3 regions of the Arthrobacter sp. ZBG10 genome follow, and region 1 is predicted to be linked to each of the others. Evidence: riboswitches for the same ligand, from Rfam matches in the RefSeq annotation. Region 1 holds a riboswitch; each other region holds the start of a gene.
What was found. Region 1 has a riboswitch for thiamine pyrophosphate ahead of thiD (bifunctional hydroxymethylpyrimidine kinase/phosphomethylpyrimidine kinase). Riboswitches for the same ligand answer to the same signal wherever they lie in the genome.
Positions count from the first base shown of each region.

Region 2: another riboswitch for thiamine pyrophosphate. It lies ahead of thiO (glycine oxidase ThiO); the one in region 1 lies ahead of thiD (bifunctional hydroxymethylpyrimidine kinase/phosphomethylpyrimidine kinase).
Region 3: another riboswitch for thiamine pyrophosphate. It lies ahead of ACU18_RS13415 (ECF transporter S component); the one in region 1 lies ahead of thiD (bifunctional hydroxymethylpyrimidine kinase/phosphomethylpyrimidine kinase).

Region 1 is NZ_LFQH01000059.1:5,619-12,869, forward strand. It holds gene proB (glutamate 5-kinase) at 1-386, opposite strand, end outside; gene obgE (GTPase ObgE) at 376-1,965, opposite strand; gene rpmA (50S ribosomal protein L27) at 2,082-2,345, opposite strand; gene rplU (50S ribosomal protein L21) at 2,408-2,716, opposite strand; gene thiD (bifunctional hydroxymethylpyrimidine kinase/phosphomethylpyrimidine kinase) at 2,980-4,458, opposite strand; TPP riboswitch at 4,526-4,623, opposite strand; gene ACU18_RS14570 (Rne/Rng family ribonuclease) at 4,748-7,251, opposite strand, start outside.
Region 2 is NZ_LFQH01000047.1:132,760-140,010, forward strand. It holds gene ACU18_RS12305 (DNA-methyltransferase) at 1-576, opposite strand, end outside; gene ACU18_RS12310 (DEAD/DEAH box helicase) at 585-2,483, opposite strand; gene ACU18_RS12315 (RNB domain-containing ribonuclease) at 2,770-4,254, opposite strand; gene thiE (thiamine phosphate synthase) at 4,303-5,010, opposite strand; TPP riboswitch at 5,038-5,156, shown strand; gene thiO (glycine oxidase ThiO) at 5,149-6,408, shown strand; gene thiS (sulfur carrier protein ThiS) at 6,405-6,641, shown strand; gene ACU18_RS12335 (thiazole synthase) at 6,646-7,251, shown strand, end outside.
Region 3 is NZ_LFQH01000053.1:7,596-14,846, reverse strand. It holds gene ACU18_RS13435 (UDP-N-acetylglucosamine 1-carboxyvinyltransferase) at 1-38, opposite strand, end outside; gene ACU18_RS13430 (ABC transporter substrate-binding protein) at 145-1,446, opposite strand; gene ACU18_RS13425 (energy-coupling factor transporter transmembrane component T family protein) at 1,535-2,335, opposite strand; gene ACU18_RS13420 (ABC transporter ATP-binding protein) at 2,332-3,879, opposite strand; gene ACU18_RS13415 (ECF transporter S component) at 3,879-4,502, opposite strand; TPP riboswitch at 4,571-4,712, opposite strand; gene ACU18_RS13410 (heme-degrading domain-containing protein) at 4,785-5,327, shown strand; gene ACU18_RS13405 (response regulator transcription factor) at 5,347-6,156, opposite strand; gene ACU18_RS13400 (hypothetical protein) at 7,036-7,251, shown strand, end outside.

The sequences.
Region 1 (7,251 bases):
TGCTGGCTGCGCCGCATCAGGTCCTCTGCGGTCAGCAGCACCTGGCTGACAGTGACGCCGTGGGCGCCGAAGGCCTGGGTGTAGCGTGCCATCAGCAGGCCCTGGCCTACGCTTGCCGCGGCCTGCTGGGTGGCCAGGTCTCGGGGGCGTTTGGCCAGGCCAAGGGGCGCCAGGCCCGCCGCGATGGCGCCGGAGGAGACCAGGATGATCTCGGTGCCTGCATTGCGCTTGGCGGCCAGGGCGTCAGCGAGGGCCGTCAGGGACTGCTCGGAGATGCCGCCTTTGATGCTGGTGAGCGACGAGGAACCCACCTTGACCACGATCCGGCGGGCCTGGGCGAAGACACTTCGGTCCAGGGCCGCGCCGGGCAGGGCGCTACTGGTCATCGTCTGCGCCCAGTCCACTCTCCTTGAGGGGCTTCGCTACGCGGCGGCTGCTCACGGACTCGGTCCAGATGCCGGCCTTGCGCTCGGCCTCGAGTTCGGCCCTGGTGGCGGCCCTGGCGTCCTTGCGTTCCTGCTGCTCGTCGCGCTTCTGGCCGCGGGTGGGGCGGTCGCCGATGTCGGCGAAGCGGACGTCGGTGCCGCGCGGGGAGGCCAGGAGTTCCGCGCCGGCCATCATGGTGGGTTCCCAGTCGAAGACAACGCCGTCGTCCTCGCCGATGACCACCATGTCGCCGGGCTTGGCGCCCTGCTTGAACAGTTCGGTTTCGACGCCCAGCTTGGCCAGCCGGTCCGCGAGGTAGCCGATGGCTTCTTCGTTGGTGAAGTCGGTCTGCTTGACCCAGCGCACCGGCTTGTCGCCAATGACGCGGAACAGCGGCTCCAGGGCCTTTTCCTCCCGACGGATCTTGAAGCCGGATTCGTTGACGGCCCGGGGGCGGAGCACGGGCGGCTGCACCTTGGGCGGTGCAGCGGCCAGCGAGTCGCGGGCGGCCTTGACGATCTCAGCCATGGCGAAGCCCAGCTGGCGCAGGCCCTCGTGGCTCGTGGCGGAGATTTCGAAGACGCGGTAGCCGCGGGATTCCAGCTCGGGGCGGACGAATTCGGCCATGTCCTTGCCGTCGGGGAGGTCCACCTTGTTCAGTGCCACCAGCCGGGGACGGTGGTTCAGGGGCACAACTTCGCCGTCCTGGCCGGCGTAGCTCATGTCCACAGCGTACTTTTCGAGCTCGGCTTCGATGACGGCGAGGTCGGAGAGCGGGTCGCGGTCCGATTCGAGGGTGCCGCAGTCCAGGACGTGCACCAGGGCAGCGCAACGCTCCACGTGGCGCAGGAAGTGGTGGCCAAGGCCCTTGCCTTCGGACGCGCCTTCGATCAGGCCGGGAACGTCGGCGATGGTGAAGCGGACTTCGCCGGCCTGGACCACACCGAGGTTGGGGATCAGGGTGGTGAACGGGTAGTCGGCGATCTTGGGCCGGGCGGCTGACATCGCGGCGATGAGGCTGGACTTGCCGGCGGACGGGAAGCCCACCAAGGCGATATCGGCAATGGATTTCAGTTCCAGGACAACGTCGCTGGATTCGCCTTCAATGCCGAGCAGGGCGAAGCCCGGTGCGCGGCGTTTCTGGGAGGACAGGGCTGCGTTGCCCAGGCCGCCCAGGCCGCCTGCGGCGGCAACGTATTCGGTTCCTTCGCCAACGAGGTCGGCCAGGACGGTGCCGTCCTTGGACTTGACCACGGTGCCGTCGGGAACGGGGAGGATCAGGGTTTCGCCGTTTTTGCCGCCGCGCCAGTCGCCCATGCCGGGTCCACCGTTGGTGGCGTGCCGGTGCGGTGCGTGGTGGTAGTCCAGCAGCGTCGTGGTCTGGTGGTCGACGCGGAGGATGACGTTGCCGCCGTCGCCGCCGTTGCCGCCGTCGGGCCCGCCCAGGGGCTTGAACTTCTCGCGGTGGACGGAAACACACCCGTGGCCGCCGGTACCGCCGGATACGTGCAGTACTACCCGGTCTACAAAGCTGGCCACGTGGATCTCCTCAGTGCTGTTTCCTGGCAGCCTGTGGGCGCCAAAACGATTGTAATGCGGTTAAAAGAACAGTGGAGCGGACCATCAGGCCCGCTCCACCGCTTCAGAACTTGGTGTTACTCTGCAGCTGCAGCAGCAACGATGTTGACGACGCGACGACCGCGGCGGGTGCCGAATTCAACGGCTCCCGGGGTCAGCGCGAACAAGGTGTCGTCGCCGCCGCGGCCTACGCCGGCACCCGGGTGGAAGTGGGTGCCGCGCTGGCGGACGATGATCTCGCCGGCCGAAACAACCTGGCCACCGAAGCGCTTGACGCCCAGGTACTGAGCGTTTGAATCACGGCCGTTGCGAGTGGAGCTCGCGCCCTTTTTATGTGCCATCTGAAATGCCTGCCTCTAAATTCTGGGGAATCTGCTGAAAAACCGAAACGGTAACCGGGTGGTTACTTGATGCCAGTGATCTTGACCTTGGTCAGTTCCTGACGGTGACCCTGGCGCTTCTTGTACCCGGTCTTGTTCTTGAACTTCTGGATGACAATCTTCGGACCACGGAGGTCCTGAAGGATCTCAGCCGTTACGGTCACCTTGGCCAGGTCAGCAGCAGCGGTGGTGATCTTGTCACCATCCACCAGGAGCAGCGCGGGCAGCTCAATGGTGCTGCCAGCTCCACCGGCGACGCGGTTCAGGGTAACGAAGTCTCCAACGGAAACCTTCTCTTGCCGGCCGCCTGCGCGGACAATCGCGTACACCACTTGGGAACTCACTTCTCTCGACGTTTATTACTAAATTTGCGTGCGGAATCCAACTCGTAAATGGCTGGTTTCTCGCTGTGCCTCAACGCCGTGGGGTCATAACCCAAGTGTTGGCGTAAGCACCGAAGATCAAGAATACGCTAATTCCGTCGTCGGCTGCAAATGAGGCTGGCAGCGGCGGGTCGCCTGTGATAGCAACCACAGGCATGTACCGGCGCGGTACCGTGCCCCACCATAGTACCGGTACCGGAGCCGGCCCGCGTTCAGGAGTGCAGCCGCGGCGCGTCGAAGAATTCCACTTCAAGCCGGCAGGAGTGCCGGAAGGCGTCCACCATGGCTGCCCGCCCGGCTTCGGAGGAGTTGCGGGCGGCTTCATCAACAATGCCGACCGCCCGCCTGGTTGCCGCAGCAAAGTCCTCGTCGGCGTACGTCCGCAGCCAGGCCGCGTAGGGGTGCCCCGCCGGCTCCCCCGCCGCGACGAACTGTGCATGGAGCGTCCGGCCGACTTCCGCGTAGAGCCAGAAGCACGGCAGGACCGCGGCGGCCAGCACCGCGTAACCGCCCGACGCCGAGGCCGCGGCCAGGTGGTCGACGTAGGACTTGGTGACGGGGCCAAGGTCCGGCTGGGTGGTCCGCGACGCCAGCCAGGTCCGGTGCAGCTCCGACTCGACCTCAAGGCATTGCTGCGCGGAGCCCGCCCAGAACAGCTGTTCGGCTTCGGTGGGTGCCAAGGCGCTGGCGCGGGCCAGGACCCGCGAGTAGCCGTTAAGGTACAGGGCATCCTGGGAGAGGTAGTAAGCGAACTCACGCTCCGGGAGCGTGCCGGAGACCAGACCCTGGATGAACGGCAGTTCGTAGATGGCTGCCAGGTCCGCGGCAGCTTCCTTCCACAGCAGCGCCTCGAACCGGCCGGGCGCCGGGACGGCCGTGAGGTGGTGGAAGTGGTGGACCGGTCCGTTGCCGGCGCCGACACCCAGCCGGTCCGACGCCGAAAGGGCACCGGCCAGCCACGGCTTCACTTCGCGCAGCGCGGCTTCCCAGTCCCCCAGCCGCGCCTGCACCGTGGCCATGGCAGAGGACAGCGAGCACCCGGTGCCGTGGCTGTTCCGGGTATCCACCCTCGCGCCCGGCACTTCCACCACCTCGGGGCCAAGCAGGCCCGCCGTGTTCACCAGCGCGTCAGGGCAGCCCGGGCCCTGCAGGTGGCCGCCTTTGACCAGGATGGTGGCCCCGGTGGCGAGGGCCAGGAGCCTTCCCTGGTCCAGTGCCCCCGCCCAGGTCTGTTGGACGTCGCCGTCCACCAGGACAGCAAGTTCGGCCAGGTTGGGGGTGATCAGGTGCGCCAGCGGCAGCAGTTCCCGCAGCGCTGTCTCCGCCGGAGCCTGCAGCAGCCTGTCGCCGCTGGTGGCCACCATAACGGGATCAAGGACCACAACGGCGGGCCGCACCTCCTCGAGCCAGGTGCGGACGGTGCGGATGGAGTCAGCATCGCCCAGCATGCCGATTTTGACGGCGTCGATGGTGATGTCCGAGCTGACAGCTTCAAGCTGCCGGGCCAGGAGGTCCGCCGGCGGGATGTGGACAGCCTGCACCCCCAGGGTGTTTTGCGCCGTGAGGGCCGTAATGGCGGCCATTCCATAGCCACCGTGCGCGGCGATGCTTTTAAGGTCCGCCTGCACCCCTGCCCCACCGGACGGGTCGGAACCGGCGATGGAGAGCACCCGGGGAATGTCCCGGCGAATGGCTTCCGAGGTGTCCGCAGCAGGCGTGGTGGCAGCATCAGGTGTGGCTGCGCCAGGCGCAGTAAGGGTCGAAGACAAGAGACATCCCTTCGCCGGTGCTAACCGGACAGGTTCAACGGGTGTGGATCTCAGCCGGCCCTGTGCGCGGCACCCCGTGTCGGTCCCCAGCCTAGCTGTTCCACCACCGGTGCGGGAAAGTCGCTGCCTGTCTTAAAACGCCGGAGGCCCGGAACCGGCACTGATGTGCGGTTCCCGGCCTCCGATGCAGGTGGGGCAGTGCCCCTGGTGCCTAGAGCTCCGACGCCGGAACGCCCACACCCAGGATGATGGGTGCAGCGGCCGGTGCCTTGGCGGCGGCAGCCGCCGCGGGCTCCGGCGCCTTTGCGGAATGGGTGTGCGCAGGGGTAGCCGACGGCGCACTCTGGTGCTGCTGCACCGAGGTTTCGTTGGCTGCGCCCTGGGCACGGCTGGCACTGCGGTTGCGGCGCGGCCGGCGCTGCGTTGACTGCTCCAGCGTGTGGTCCGAGTAGTCCTTTTCCGGGGCTGCGGCGGGCGCAGCAACGGGGACTGCATCCGGCGCAGCTGCAACGGGTGCTACCGCTGCGGGAGCAGCTGCAGGTGCCGTCACCGGTTCGCCGAGGTGCGCGAAGGCTTCGGCCAGGCGGTCCAGCGTGAGCGCCGGCTGCGACTGCTGGTCACCGGCGTGCTCAACAAACGGAAGGACAACTTCCTCTCCCCCGAAGGTCAGCACCGCCCCGGGGCGTGCGGGAGCGTCGGCGTCGTGCGAACCGGCGTCCACGGGCGTGGCAGGTACCTGCCTGGCGGCGGCGATTTCGTCGTCGTGCAGGTGCGCGGCGTGCGCGGCTGCTGCGATGTTCGCCAGGGCCAGCCGGGTGGCTTCAGCCTTGGCGTGCCGCTCCGGGTCCACGGGTTCCGGGTGCACGGTGTGCGCCTGGACCGGGGCTGCCGGCGCCAGCTCGGGTTGCTGGCCGCCACGGCCGCGGCGGCGCTTGCGCTCCGGGCGTGTGCCCTGCTGGTTGTTGTCAACGCGTTCGGGGCGGGGCTCCGGGCTGCGGAAATCGTTGGGACGGTGTTCCTGCCGGGTGTCGGCGCGCTGGACGTGGTGCTCGGCTGCCACAATCGTGGCGCGGCGGTGCTCCACCGGGTCGTCGTGGGTGACCACACCGCGCCCGGCGCAGGCCTCGCACTGCTCGCCGAAGACTTCCAGGAGCCCGGTGCCCATGCGTTTGCGGGTCATCTGGACCAGGCCCAGCGAGGTCACTTCGGCCACTTGGTGCTTGGTCCGGTCCCGGCCCAGGCATTCCACCATGCGGCGCAGCACCAGGTCACGGTTGGATTCCAGGACCATGTCGATGAAGTCGATGACGATGATGCCGCCGATGTCACGGAGCCGGAGCTGGCGGACCACTTCCTCGGCAGCTTCCAGGTTGTTCTTCGTGACGGTCTCTTCGAGGTTGCCGCCGCTGCCGGTGAACTTGCCGGTGTTGACGTCCACCACGGTCATGGCTTCGGTGCGGTCGATCACCAGGGAACCGCCGGAGGGCAGGAAAACCTTGCGCTCCAGGGCCTTGTGGATCTGCTCGTCGATGCGCCAGGCAGCGAAGATGTCCTGGTCCTTGGTCCACTTTTCCAACCGGCCCACCAGGTCCGGGGCAACGTAGGTCACGTACGCCTCGATGGTGTCCCAGGCTTCCTCGCCGGAGACGATCAGCTTGGAGAAGTCCTCGTTGAAAACGTCGCGGACCACCTTGATGGTGAGGTCCGGTTCGCCGTACAGCAGTTCCGGGGCGAGGATCTTGGTGGAGGTGGACTGGCTTTCGATGCCTTCCCACTGGGCGCGCAGCCGGTTGATGTCGTGCGTCAGCTCCTCCTCGGAGGCACCTTCGGCTGCGGTGCGGACGATGACACCGGCGTGCTCCGGCAGTCGGTCCTTAAGGATCCGCTTGAGGCGGTTGCGTTCGACGTCGGGCAGCTTGCGGGAGATACCGGTCATGGAACCGCCGGGCACGTACACCAGGTAACGGCCCGGCAGGGAGATCTGGCTGGTGAGGCGGGCACCCTTGTGGCCCACGGGGTCCTTGGTCACCTGGACCAGGACGGTGTCGCCGGACTTGAGGGCGTTCTCGATGCGGCGCTGCTTGCCTTCAAGGTTGACGGCGTCCCAGTTGACCTCGCCGGCGTACAGGACGGCATTGCGGCCGCGGCCGATGTCCACAAAAGCGGCTTCCATGGAGGGCAGGACGTTCTGGACCTTGCCCAGGTAGACGTTGCCGATCAGGGAATCCTGCTGGGTCTTGGACACAAAGTGCTCGGCCAGGACACCGTCCTCGAGGACCGCGATCTGGATTCTGTCGTCGCGCTGGCGGACGATCATCTGACGGTCCACCGATTCACGGCGGGCCAGGAACTCAGCCTCCGTGATCACGGTACGGCGGCGGCCGGTGTCGCGGGATTCGCGGCGGCGCTGCTTCTTGGCCTCCAGGCGGGTGGAGCCCTTAACGCTCGTCACCCGGTTGTTGACCACGGGCTCGCTGGCTGCACGGGGGGCGCGGACGCGGGTCACCGTGTTGGGCGGGTCGTCATCGCCGCCTCCGGTCAGTTCCAGGTCCTGGTCGCCGCGGCGGCGGCGCCGGCGACGGCGGGAGGTCACGCCGTCGTCCAGCTGGCCGGCCGCGTCGGAATCGTCTTCGTCCTGCTCATCGGAGCCGGCATCGTCACCGTCGCCGGTGTCGGTGGCGTCGCGGTCCAGGCGGCTGCGTCCCCGGCGGCCGC
Region 2 (7,251 bases), on a different contig from region 1:
ACGTTTGGCGGGAGTGACCAGCCCGGGCGCCATGTACGGCTCCCGGTCCACCTCGGCGCTGTCGAAGTGGTACTTGGCAGGGTTTTTGACGTACACGAGGATGTTGTCGTGCTTGGTGGGCCAGCGTTTTTTGGCGCGGGCGCCGTAATCGTAGGCCCAGATGATTTCGTTCAGGAAGCACTCCCGACCGAAAATCGAATCGAGCATCACCTTGGCGTAGTGCACCTCGCGGTAGTCAAGGTGCAGGTACAGGGTGCCGTCGTCGGCCAGCAGGCGCCAGGCCTCGAGCAGCCGCGGTTCCAGGAACGACCAGTAGTCGCTGAACGCGTCGTCGTAGCTGTGCAGCGCGCCCTTGATCGTGTCGTAGGAGCGGCCCTTGAACCCAACGCGGTCGCCGGTGCCGTCCAGCGACGCCACCATTTTGGTTTCCTGGCGCCGCTGCGCCCGTCCCGTGTTGAACGGCGGATCCACATAGATCAGCGTGAAGGCGCCGGCCGGCAGCGACGGGAGGTACTCGGAATTTTCCGCGTGCACCACCAGGCTGCCGCCGTCCGGCGCCCAAAGCGTGTTCGTCATGGAGGGTTTTAGCCCTCGGCGCTGCCGGACTGGGCAGCGTCACCCACAACTTCACCGTTGCGGCGGCGGGTCCGGGTCCGGTTGCGGCGGGCACGCGAGGGCTGGTCGGCGCCGTCGGCAGCAGGTTCGCCTGCCGCTTCGGACGGACGACGGCGGCTTCCGCCTTCGTGGCCTGCCGCGCCGGCGCTGCGGGCGCCTTCGCCGTTGCTGTCCTGGCTGCCGGAACGGGCGGGGCGGCCCCTGCGGGTGCGGTCGCGGTCGCGGCCGTCGCCGGCCTGATCGGCCGAGGTGGCGCGGTCAGCCTGGCCGGCGGCCTGGACGCCCGCCTCGACGGGTGCTTCGGCGGTGCGGCCGGCGTTCGTGGACCGTCCGCCGGACCTGCTCGAGTCACCGGAGCGGCTGGAGTCGCTGGAGCGCCCTGAATCGTTGGAGCGTCCACCGGACCGGCCTGAATCGCTGGAGCGTCCGCCGGAGCGGCCGGAGTCGCTGGAACGTCCGCCTTCGCGGCGGCCGCCGGCGTTCTTCTTGCCGGTCTCGCCCAGGTCTTCGAGGACCTCGGCATCCACACCGGCCAGGGTGCGCTTGTCGCGGGGCAGCCGGCCCTTGGTGCCTTCGGGGATGTCCAGGTCCTCGTACAGGTGCGGGGAGGAGGAGTAGGTTTCGATCGGTTCGGGAACGCTCAGGCCCAGTGCCTTGTTGATCAGGCCCCAGCGGGGCATGTCGTCCCAGTCCACAAATGTCACGGCGGTGCCCTTGTTGCCGGCGCGGCCGGTGCGGCCCACACGGTGCAGGTAGATCTTTTCGTCCTCGACGCACTGGTAGTTGATCACGTGCGTGACATCGTCAACATCGATGCCGCGGGCAGCGACGTCGGTGGCCACCAGGACGTCCACCTTGTTGTTGCGGAACGCACGGAGCGCCTGTTCACGGGCGCCCTGGCCCAGGTCGCCGTGGATGGCTGCAGCGGCAAAGCCGCGGTCCACCAGTTCCTCGGAAACCTTGGCGGCGGTGCGCTTCGTTTTGGTGAAGATGATGGTCCGGCCGCGGCCGCGGGACTGCAGGATGCGGGCCACCACCTCGATCTTGTCCATGGCGTGGGCGCGGTAGATGAGCTGGCGGATGTCGCGCTTGGTCAGGCCCTCATCGTCCGGGTCAGCGGCCCGGATGTGGGTGGGCTGGGTCATGTAGCGGCGGGCCATGGCGATGACCGGGCCGGGCATGGTGGCGGAGAACAGCAGCGTCTGGCGGACGGCGGGGGTGCCGGCGATGAGGGTTTCAACGTCCGGCAGGAAGCCGAGGTCCAGCATCTCGTCAGCCTCGTCCAGGATCACGATGCGGACGTTCTTCAGGCTCAGGTGCTTCTGCTTGTAAAGGTCGATCAGGCGGCCTGGGGTGCCCACCACAATCTCGACACCCTTCTGCAGCGCATCCACCTGGGGCTCGTAGGCACGGCCGCCGTAGATGGTGGCGATGCGCGCGTTGCGTTTGCGGGAAGCGGTCTCGAGGTCGCTGGCCACCTGCACGGCGAGCTCGCGCGTGGGCACGATCACCAGGGCCTGCGGGGCGCCGGGGACGGGCAGCTTGTCGAAGCCTGCATCATCGCGGCCCACCACACGCTGGAGCGCGGGAATACCGAAGCCCAGGGTTTTGCCGGTGCCGGTCTTGGCCTGGCCGATGATGTCGTGGCCGGACAGTGCCACCGGCAGGGTCATGGCCTGGATGGGGAAGGGGTGGGTGATCCCGGCGTCGGCCAGGGACTCCACGATGTCGGCGCGGACGTTGTAGTCGGCGAACGACTTTTCTTCGATTTCGTGCGGCTTTTCGTCCGAAATAATGGTTTCTTCGGGCTCGATGGTCTCGGTGCCGGACTCATCGGTCAGAAGCTGGTGCGTGTGCAATTCACTCACAGGGAGTTTCCTTATTCATTTGGGCGAGGGCGCTGCCTGCTCAACGGGCCGGCCTGGGCCGTTCCGGAGCACGCTCGAAGCGCGCAAGCAATTCCAGTGGAAGCCGATCGCGGGCTATCTAAATGCTGGCACTGGTGACCAGCGGGTCAATCTCAAGATCGCGTAGGGGCGGGCTTGTTGGTTTCAAATCAAGGAAATCAACGACCGGGCATCCGTTTCTACTTTTCCAGTCTAACGGCACGGGCCCGGGAACCCGGCTTTGGTGCCCCGCGGCGAACCGTCGGGCTCAGGCCACCAGCTCAAAGTGGACTTTACGGGCGGCGATATCCGAGGAGACCAGCCGGACCCGGACCTTGGTGCCGGACTTCAGCTCTCCGGCGCAGCGGGCGGTCACTGCGGGCTCGGCGATCTGGATGGTGCCTGATCCGCCGTTCCCGTTCTTCCCATTGCCGGCGCCGTTTCCATTGCCGTTGTCCTTGGCCGGCTTCGAACCGGCAATCACTACCGCGTCGAATTCCTGCCCCACATGGTTGACCAGCAGTGCAGCCTCCACGGTGTCCAGGGCCATGCGTTCCATCCGGGATGCCAGCTGGTCGGAGCCGGCCATGACCTCGGGGAGGGAAGGCAGCGCCTCCCGCGCCCAGCCGGGGACGTCCCGGCCGTTGCTCAGGGCCTCGCAGATCACCAGCACAAAACGGTCCACCAGGCGGCGCAGGGGAGCAGTGGTGTGGGCGTACGCGGCGCCGATGGCGGACTGGACAACGTTCTCCGGCACGGTCCCGTCAAAGGCTGTATATGCAGCACCACGGAACAGCATGCCCGCCGAATGCAGGATGGCCAGTTGGCGGGGTTCGGCCGCGTCCAGGGTGCGCAGGTACTCGCCGTAACTGGCGGTCCCGTCCCATGGTTTCCCGAGGGCCTCGGTCTGCAGCCGGAAGTGGTGCAGCGACCGCTCGTCGGGGGCCGGCATGGTGCGCAGGATTCCCACCTTTCCGGCCAGCATCAGCTGCGCCGCGGCCATCCCGGTCATCAGCGAGATCTGCGCGTTCCAGTCCTCCACGGGCAGTTGCGGTGCGGCGGCAATCCGGTAGCCGCCGTCGGGCAGCTGGACAATCTCCTGCTCGGGCATGTTCAGGCTGGCGCCGCCGCGGAGCCGCTCCAGCTCCACCCGTTTTAGTCCCACTTCCTTGAGCAGCTCCAGCACCGGGCCCGCTGTGCCGGCATCCAGGTCCGCCTGCGCGCCCTTGTAGCTGAGTTTCTCCCGGCTGCGGACCCGTGCACGCCGTACGGTCACGGACGTGACCCCTGCGCGGGCGTCCAGCCGGAAGTCCCAGACAAACGCCGGGCACTCCTGGTCCGGCAGCAGGCTGCCGGCCGCTTCACTGATCACCTCGGGGTGCAGCGGGATCCGCCCGTTGGGGGCGTAAAAGGTCTGGCCGCGGCGCCAGGTCTCGGCGTCCAGGGGCCCGCCGGGGGCGACGAAAGCGGGCACATCGGCGATGGCATACAGCACGTGGTACCCGTCGCCGTCGCGCTCCATAAAGACCGCCTGGTCCAGGTCAGTGGAGGACGCCGGGTCAATGGTGACGAATTCAATGCCGGTCAGGTCCTCGCCCGGCAGCTGCAGGGCCGCCACGGCGGCCTCGGCATCGTGGACGGCATCAGCCGGATATTTGCCGGGCAGCTCCAGCTCGACCCGAAGCTCACTGAGGGCGGCTTCGAGCGCGTTGTTGTGGTCGTGGACCTGGGGTGCAAGCCGGTGATGTGGCACGTTGCCCAGCGTAGCCCGGTTTTTTCCGAACGGGCAGGGATGCTGCCGCTACGCGTCCGCGGATTCCAACGCGCTGCGCAGGGAAGCCGCGGCTGCTGCGGGATCCGGGGCATCGGTGATGGCGCGGACCACCACCACCCGGCGGGCCCCGGCGGCCACCAGCTCACCGATGTTGCCGTGGTCCACGCCGCCGATCGCGAACCAGGGAACGTCGTCGCCGGCTGCGGCCGCGGCGTAGCGCACCAAGTCGAGTCCGACGGCGGCCCGGCCGGGTTTGGTGGGCGTGGCCCAGACGGGCCCCACGCAGAAGTAGTCCAGCGCCGCAGGTCCCGCGGCTGCCGTGAGGGCCGCGTCCACCTGGTCCGGGGTGTGGCTGGACAAGCCGATGGCGGCGTTGCCGTTGAGCAGGGTGCGGGCGGCGGGCAGCGGCAGGTCCTTCTGGCCGATATGGAAAACCGGGGCGCCGGACAGTACTGCGACGTCGGCCCTGTCGTTGACAGCCCAGAGCCGGCCATGCCGGACTGCGGCTTCCTTCAGCACGGCCAGGAGCTCCAGCTCTTCGGCCGCCTCGATGCTTTTGTCGCGAAGCTGGATGATGTCCACCCCACCGGCAAACGCCGCGTCGACGAAGCGGGCAAAGTCGCCGCGGTCCTTCCGGGCATCGGTGCACAGGTACAGCCGTGCTGCGTGGAGCGCGGCCGCGCCGGGAGCGGTGGCCAGGGGATCAGCGGTGGCAGGGGAGTGGGTCACATTCATGGCTGCCAGCCTAGTTCCTCTAGACTGGGCGGGTACTGCGGGAGCCCGCGGCAGCTGTCACAAAGCGCCGGGCTGAGAGGGCGTCAGAGCCGACCGCTTGACCTGATCCGGGTAATGCCGGCGTAGGGAAGGAGACACATGGGCGCCCTGCCTGCTACCCCCGGTGACCGCCCGCACGGCGCGTTGGAAGCCGACGTTGCAGTGATTGGCGGCGGCGTGGTTGGCCACAGCATCGCCTGGGAGGCATACCGCTCCGGCCGGTCCGTGCTCCTGATCGATGACGCGCCGGGCGCCGGTGCCAGCTGGGCCGCCGCCGGAATGCTGGCGCCGGTAAGCGAGCTGCATTACCAGGAAGAGGACCTCCTGGAGTTGATGCTTGCGGCCGCCGCCCTCTGGCCCGGTTTCGCCGCGGATCTCGCCGTCACCGGCGGGGACCCCGGATACCTCACGACGCCGACCCTTGCCGTAGGCGCCGACGCCGCCGACCGCCGGGCGTTGATGGACCTGCGCGCTGTGCAGCAGGCGAACGGCTTGACCGTGGAACCGCTCACCATCCGGGAGGCCCGCCGCCGGGAGCCATTGCTGGGCCCCGCCATCGCCTGCGCCTTCGATACTCCGGCAGACCACCAGGTGGATCCGCGGCTTCTGCTGGCCAGCATGCGGCGTGCGCTCGCCGGCGATCCGTTTGCGGTAGCGGCCAAGGCCAGCGGCCTGCTGTGGGAAGACGGTGCCGTCGCAGGTGTGCAGCTCGCCGGTGGCGGGACGGTCCGGGCGGCCGAAACCGTGGTGGCCAACGGGCTGCAGGCGGCAGCACTGGGTGGCTTTCCCCCCGGCCTGAGCCTGCCGTTGCGGCCGGTACACGGCGACATCCTGCGGCTCGCCGTGCCACAGCACCTGCGCCCACTGCTGGGCTCCACCGTCCGCGGCCTGGTCCACGGCGTCCCCGTCTACATCGTGCCGCGGCAGGACGGCACGGTGGTGATCGGCGCCACCCAGCGCGAGGATGCCCTGGCCGGCCCCACCGCGGTCTCTGCGGGTGGGGTATATCAGCTTCTGCGGGACGCCCAGGCCCTGGTGCCTGCCGTTGCCGAGCTCGAGCTGCTGGAGAGCACCGCCCGGGCACGGCCCGGCACTCCGGACAACGCTCCCCTCCTGGGCCGGGTGCCTGCACCGGACGGCACCGGTGCGGACACGGGCTTCGGGATGGCCGCGCACGTGCCGGGCCTGATCATTGCCACCGGCTTCTTCCGCCACGGCATCCTCCTGGCCCCCGCAGCCGCAGCCATCTGCCGCGACCTGATGGACGGTCACGCTGATCCCCGTTGGGCACCCTTCAACCCCGCCCGGTTCTCCGGTTTTGCCCCTCACCTTCCCCGCACCATCAAGGAGACAGCATGAACATCACCCTGAACGGAACTCCACATGCGGTGGTGGACAGCGCGTCCATCAGCATGCTGGTCAGCCAGGTCACCGGCCGCGTCCTCGCAGCCAATGGGCAGGCCGCCGACGGCGCACGGCTGGGGGTGGCGGTGGCGCAGAACGCCCAGGTGGTGCCGCGCAGCCAATGGTCCGCCACGGCGCTCGCGGACGGCGACGACGTTGAACTCGTCACGGCAGTCCAGGGCGGTTAGGGCCATGACCAACACCAACACCGAACAGCTGAACCAGGCCGGTGGCACAGGCAGCGACGACCTGGTCATTGACGGCGTCGCCCTGGCCTCGCGGCTCATTATGGGCACCGGCGGCGCCCCCAGCCTCGACGGGCTCGGAGCCGCCCTGATCGCTTCCGGGACGGCCCTGACCACCGTGGCCATGCGCCGGTACTCCACGGCAGAAACCGGCTCGCTGTTCCAGCTGCTGGTGGACCACGGCATCCGGGTCCTGCCCAACACCGCCGGCTGTTTCACCGCCCGCGACGCCGTCCTGACCGCCGAACTGGCCCGCGAAGCACTGGAGACGGACTGGGTGAAACTCGAAGTCATCGCCGACGAACACACGCTGCTGCCGGACGCCGTGGAACTGGTGGATGCCACGGAACAGCTGGTTAACCGCGGCTTCAAGGTGTTTGCCTACACCAACGATGACCCCGTCCTGGCCCTGCGGCTGGAGAACCTCGGAGCCGCCGCGGTGATGCCGCTGGGCTCACCGATCGGCACCGGCCTGGGCATCCTCAACCCCCACAACATCGAACTGATTGTTTCCCGCGCCTCGGTGCCGGTGGTGCTGGACGCCGGAATCGGG
Region 3 (7,251 bases), on a different contig from region 1:
AACATGGCGGCAACGTGTTCGGTAGTCTCCTGGCTCATGCCGCGAATATATCATGAATGAGTTACGGCGTGCCGCTTGGGCCACCCAAGGGCCCAGCGGCGCGCCGTATACCCGTTACGTGCGATACCAGGCAATCGCTGGCACCTATTTCCCGATGGCAGCCTTGCTCTCGCTCAGCCACTGGCCTGCCGCCTTTTCGGGTGTCAGCCGCTCGAAAAGCACCTCGGTGTTGATACGTGCCGTAATTTCAGCCACGGCCGTGGAGCCGGTGGGTCCGATGAAGGTGGGGGCAAAATCCTGCTTTCCGATCTCGTCCACGTAGGCCGCCTCGGCCTTGCCCTGGGGGGTCAACAGGTCACCGATGGCGGTACGCATGTCGGCATTGCTGGGCACACCACGGTCACTTTGGACCACCCGCGCCGCTTCCTCATTGTTGACCAGGAAATCGATCAGCTTGGCCGCCGCCTCCGTATGCTTGCTCCGCGCCGAGACCGTGTAGAACTGGGAGGACTGCAGCCAGATGCCGTGGGTGGGGATTTCGCCGGGCAGCTTAAGCAGCTCCAGCGGGGCACCGGAGGCCTTGCTCAGGGCCGTCAGCGAGTTTGACCAGGTCAGCATCATGGCGGCCTGGCCGGTCCCCATCAGGGTCTGCTCGGTACTGACGTTGAGCTTTTCCACCGTTTCGGACGCACCGGGCGCGGCCCCCGATTGGCTCAGTTCCAGGGAATAGTCGAAGTAGTCCCGGACCGTGCCTTCCTCGAGGCCCAGCGCGCCGTCCTTGGTGTACAGCGATTGGCCGCGCTGCCGTGCGAAGGCGTCCAGCGAGTCGTGGGTCAGGACAGTGGCAGTCCCGTAGGTGCCCTTGGGGCTTTTGGCGGTCACGTCTGCGGCAATCCGGGCAAAATCCTCCCAGGTCCACGTCCCGTCGTCAGGCATGGGAACGCCGGCGGCCTCGAAGACGGCCGGGTTGGCCACGATGGCCAGCGCGTTGGCGCCGGTGGAGATGCCGTACTGCTTGCCATCCACCTGCCCGTTCTGCAGGGCGCCCTGGTCGATGCCGGACAGGTCCAGGGCGTCGCCCACCGAGGACAAGTCAAGCAGGGCCCCGCGGTTGGCGTACTCGGCGGGGTAGGCGCCGCCCATGGTGATCACATCCGGGGCGTCATTGGCCGCGACCTGCGTGGCGAGCTTGTCGAAGTAGCCCGAAATGTCGCCATACTCGGGCTTGACCTTGATATCGGGGTTCTGTGCCTCGAAGGCGGCGATGGCCTTGCTGGTCAGGTCCGCGCGGGTGGCGTTTCCCCACCAGGCGAACCGGATCTCCTGCTGCCCTGAGCCTGATTCGCCGGACGAATCAGTGGAGCAGGCAACGGCGAAGCCCAAAAGGCTTAGGGCTGTTGCCACTGCAATAATCTTCCGGGTTCCACGGATGTTTTTACGCGCCATTGGGTATCCACCTTTGTTGAGAAACCGATTTCCCGAAACTATCAGTGTGTTTCGGGAAGATCAATGGTTTTGCCAACAGGATGAGGACCTATTGCCCCAGCCACACCATGTTCCACGTTCCGGCCGACACGGCAGCAGTGACGGCAAGGCCGGAGATCAGGGCACCACCGGCAACCACCCACACATCGAGCGCGCTAAAGGTGGACTCACGGGCCCAGGTCCGTTCGCCGCCGCCGAAACCCCTCGCTTCCATGGTCACGGCGAGCCTGGAGGCCCGCCGGATCGCCTGCACCAGGAGGCCGAAGCTTTGGCCCAGCGTGGCCTTGATCCGCTGGCCCACACTGCCGCGCGAACCCACGCCGCGGGCCCGGCGCGCCATCCCGATGGTCTGCCATTCCTCCGCCATCAGCCCCACGAGCCGCATTGCCGCGAGCGTCCCCAGGACAAACCGGTGCGGCAGCCGGGCCTTCTGGGCCAGCGCGTCGGCCAGGTCAGTGGGATCGGTACAGCTCATCAGCAGCACGGCGGGAAGGGCGATGGCCAGGCCGCGGAGCAGGAATCCGGCGCCGGTTTCCAGCGAGCCCTCGCTCATGGTCCAGATCCCGACGTCGATCAGCGTCCTTCCGCTGTCCGCTGCCAGGATGGAGGTACTCCAGCCGCCGACGGCCGCCGCCAGGATCAACGGCCAGCCACGCTGCCACAGCAGCGTCAGCGTGAGCCCCGCGAGAGGGAACAGCAGCAGTTCGCAGGCGAGCGCAACGGACGCGGAAACCCAGTCGATGGACAACGCCAAAACCAGCGTGACCAGGAAAACGGCGGCAAATTTGCTCAGCGGGTTGGCGCGGGCCAGCACGGCGGTTCCGCCGGAAAGGTTCAGCTCCTGCCTCATGGCGCCACCCGCTCCGGAGCTGACAGTCGCAGCTCGGCCCCGCCCAGGGCGGCAGTGAATTCGGCATCATGCGTCACCGAGACCACGGCGGTGCCGGTGTCCAGGAGTTCGTTGAGGAACGATGCCAGCTCGGCCCAGGTGTTGGCGTCCTGCCCGAACGTGGGCTCGTCCAGGATCAGGACCCTGGGACTCGCGGCCAGGACGGTGGCCACGGAAAGCCGCCGCTTCTCGCCACCTGAGAGTGTGTAGGGATTCGCGTCCACCAAACCGGTCAGCCGAAGCCTTTCCAGCAGCTCATCCACCCGTTCCGCGCCATGGCCCAAGTGTCTGGGACCGAACTGCAGTTCGTCCAGCACCCGGCCGGTGACGAACTGATGTTCAGGCTCCTGGAACACCGTGCCGATCCGCTCGATTAACTGCTCGGCCTTCCAGCGGTAGGGATCCGGTCCGGCGCCCTGGCCAAGAGTGGCAGCGGCCTCGACGGTCCCGGTCACCGGAGCCAGTAATCCGCCCAGCGTCAGGGCGAAGGTGGATTTTCCGGCACCGTTGGGACCCGTGATGGCCAGCGCCTGCCCGGAAATTACCTGCGCGGCGATCCCTTCCTGGACGGGAACCGGCGGAATTTTGCGGAACCTGCTGCGGCGGGGCCGTTCACGGGACACCGCCAGATTGTCCGCGGCCAGGAGCAGGTCGCCGTCGGCCGGGGATCCCGCCGTGCGGTGGCGCGTGGCGGGGGCATACCCCGGGACCCAGACACCGGCGGTTTTCAGCATCTCCCTGGCGCCTTCCAGCACGGTATCCGGTGGCCCGTCCAGGAGCACGGCCGGGTCCGACGCTGATCCCGGTTGGAGCACCACAATCCGGTCCACCAGGTCCTTCCACACGCCCACGCGGTGCTCCACCACCACCAGGGTGGCCCCCGTTTTGTCGAGGCACCTGGCCACGGCGTCGCGGACCTCCAGCACCCCGGCCGGGTCCAGGTTCGCCGTTGGCTCATCCAGCAGGATCAGGCCGGGCCGCATGGCAAGGATTCCCGCCAGCGCCAGGCGCTGCTTCTGCCCGCCGGAGAGGGCCGACGTCGGGTGGTCCAGCGAAAGGTGGGAAAGCCCGACGTCGGCCAGCGCCTCGTGCACACGGGTCCAGATGTCGTCGCGGGGCACCGCAAGGTTTTCGGCGCCGAAAGCAACGTCGTCGCCCACCCGGGAAAGGACCACCTGCGTTTCCGGGTCCTGCTGCATCAGGCCGGCGCGCCCGCGCCGGGACCTGGGCGGGGCGCCGTCCACCAGCAGCGAACCGGACTCGTCCGACTCCGCCGCTTCGCCGTCGTCGTCCGCATCCCCCAGCACCCCTGCGAGGGCGTGGAGCAGCGTGGACTTACCGGCTCCGGAGGGGCCCAAAAGGAGGACCCGCTCGCCGGGCCGGATATCCAGGTCAAGGGCGTGGACGGCGGGCCTGGTACGGCCGGCATGGCGCCAGCCCCACCCGTGGGCACTGACCGCTGCGGGCCGGACCGCCGGGCTGCCGTGCTGGGAAGGTGCAGGCATCAGGAGAAGGCAGGCTCCGATGCGGCCTTCCGGGAGGCGAAGGAAGCCAGCACGCCGGTCCTGGCCAGGCCGCGGGTGGCGATCCAGGAGAGGGCGCCGGCGATGACTGCGCCGGAGATGGCGGTGAAGACGATGTAGGCGAGTTTGTCGCCGCCCGAATAGGCAATGTTCCAGCCCCACGGCGCGAACGAATCGTTCAGGCCGCAGAAGAGTCCGGCACCCGCGCCGGCCAGCAGGGAGACAGGAAGGTTGAACTTCCGGTAGACGAAGATGGCGAAAATGATCTCGGCGCCCAGGCCCTGGACGAACCCGGAAAACAGCACCGACGCGCCGTACTGCGAGCCCATAAACAGCTCACCCGTCGCGGCGATGGTTTCGCAGAAAAGCGCGGCACCTGGTTTCCGGATGATCAGCATGCCCAGGACGGCCGGGATCATCCAGCCGCCGGCCAGGAGGCCGGTCAGGGGCGGATAGACGGCGTTCATCGGCGCGGAAACGGCCGCGGCACCCTGGGACCAGGCCCAGAAAATGATGCCGCCGGCGATCGCGATCAGGGCCGCGACGACGATGTCCACGACGCGCCAGGACCTGCTGGTGGTCTTCTTGATTGCTGCAGTGCTCATGGTGGTCCTCCTGGGTAACAGGAGGGGAAAGTGGACACGGGTGGCGGTTGCTGCCGCCATTTTCCGCGCACTTCGAGAACTCGACTCCCTTGCGCCGGTACTAACCGGATCAGGTTCGAGGGTCTGCGGCTGTCCGCACTCTCAGCGCCCACCTGCGGATCCTGGCAAATGCCAGTGACGCCCGACGGCTGCGCTCCCCTGTCGTTGAATGTTTCAGTGGTTGGTTAAAGCTGCCCTGTTGGGCCTGCCCAGTTTACACCTGGGCGGGGTAGATTGTGGGCCATGACCGCCAATTCACCGCTTGTGACCGACTTCGATCCGGACTCCGCCGATGCCCAGCCTGAGGGTTCGCTGGAGGCCTTCATTGCCAGGATCGAAGCCGAGACCAGGGAACTGCAGTTTCCCGGCTTTTCGCTGGATGACGCCCTGAACCTCGGGTTGCTGTTGGTGGAGCTGGGAAAGGAGCGGAGCCTGCCCATTGCCATTGATATTTCCAGGAGTGAGCAGGTGCTCTTCCACGTGGCGCTTCCCGGCGCCACTCCGGACAACGAGCAATGGATCCGGGCGAAGAAGGCCACAGCGGCCCGCTACGAGGTGCCGTCCCTGCTGGTGGGCCTTCGGGGCCGGCGGAACGGCGGCCGGATCGAGGACAACGCCTGGTTCGACCAGTCCCGCTACGCAGCCCACGGCGGGTCATTCCCCTTGTACGTGGCCGGCGTTGGGGCCGTCGCCACCGTCACGGTGTCCGGCCTCCCGCAGGTCCAGGACCACAACCTGGTGGTCGAAGCCCTGCGCGAAGTCCTCAGCCCGGCCCAGGGCAGCTGAAAAGCGGCGGGTTCAGCATTCAGTCCTGTTGCCTGCCCTGCCGGCGCGGCACCGGCGGCGTGAGGCGGTAGCCCACACCGTGCACCGTCTCCACCCACCGCGGCTTCCTGGGGTTTTCCCCGAGACGTTTACGGAGGTTGCTGACGTGGACCTCCACCGCGCGTTCCTCCGTGGCGCCCACAAAGGAGCCGTCGTAGCTGTCATGGCGAAGGTAGCGCACCAGGTCGGCCTTCGCCTGGATGGTCCGCCGCTTTTTCATCAGCACCAGGAGGATGTCGAACTGGCTCCGCGTCAGGGCGACGGGTACGCCGTCCACGGCAGCCTGCCGGGTTCCCTCGTGCAAAGCCAGGCCCTTGTGGACGTAGTCGAAACTGTCATACGTCGCCTCCCGCGTGAAAGTCCCGTCACCGGAACCCGCAGCGGCGCCCCCTTGGCTGCTGCCCGCCCCACCCGGGCTGGAGGCCCGCGGCCTGCGGAGCATCGCCTTGATGCGGGCCCGAAGTTCCCGGGCACGGAAGGGTTTGACGATGTAATCGTCAGCGCCCGCCTCAAAGCCAAGCAACGCATCCGCCTCGTCTGCACGCCCACTGATGATCACCACGTAAGCGTCACTGAAGGTCCTGATGCGCCGGGACGCTTCAAGCCCATCAAAGTCCGGCAGGCCGATGTCAAGGGTCACGATGTCAGGGTTGTGCGTCCGTACCTGGTCCAGTCCTTCAGCACCCGATGACGCCTGGTGCACGGCGAACCCTGCCTGCCGGAAAATCGCAGCAAGCGCAGCCCTTACGTCGTTGTCGTCTTCGATCACTACTGCTACACCGCGCTCCACAACTGCTTCCTTCCATGTAGTAACTGTCCCGGCACGCACAGCCGGCCCGGGCTTTATGCATTACCTGTGGATTCGGCACCGCCAACCCCGCGGATGGCTCAGTGGGAAATTCAGGCAAACACCAGCCTTGGGATCAGGTCCCTTTTTGATGCGGACTCCAGGGGTATCTTTGATGATATTCTCCGTCAATTTCCAGGCCCGGCAGGGTGCCGGCATTTGATACGGACAAAAGCTTACGGCGTGCGATCCGCATCACATTACCCAGGGTTGTGAATGGGGTCGACGATAATGCGCGTCGGCCATTTGTGAACAGCGTCACGGCGCGGCAAACAGCAGGCCATCAGCTACTGACGTGGGCGAACAGGTCCTCAGCAACTGGCCTTGGATAATACTGAGGAATTCCTGAGAATCTTTTCGAGCATTGATCAGATCTTGATCTTTCTCAAAGTAGTTTCTGAGGAGTGGTTGATTGAATGTTTCTTGTTGCCCGAACCGGACGCAATGGTTTACCAGCGGAGGCCGCTGGGTTGGGTCATTCCAGCGGCGCTGCCAAGAAACCAAGTAGTGCATTGGAAAAAAATAGAGTACTGCCTACTCGGGTTTTTCCGTGAAGTTTTGCGTGGAATTAGATTTGTAGATTTCCGGCCTTCCAAGTGGGGCCGGTACCAGCCGGAGTCGGCGGCGGAAGCCTGCCTCTGAGACCGGGCCGGCCCCCCAGTCCGCCGTCGACTCCCCTTCTCCTGCACAACCGACCCAACACCAACATGAGTGCCCATCGCGCCTGCCGCGCCTCAATCGCTGACGAGAGAGACCGGTGGGCTTTTCCATGCCCGCAGCTCGAGGGCAGGGGCTTGATCCAGAGGAAAGAACCAGATCATCTTGAAGTCCTTATTTCACGATTCCTACACCCGCCAGATGTCGTTGATCGTTGTGGTGGGACTGGCGCTGTCCGCACTTGTGCCCGCAACCGTGCAGCTTTTTCCCGGCTCCGCCGGTTTTCCCGTTCTTGCCGCAGCAGCGGTCCCGTTCCTGCTGGCTCTCGCCCTGATCATCAAGCCAGGCATTGCCGGTCCCAACAGCGGGGCAGTTGCCTCG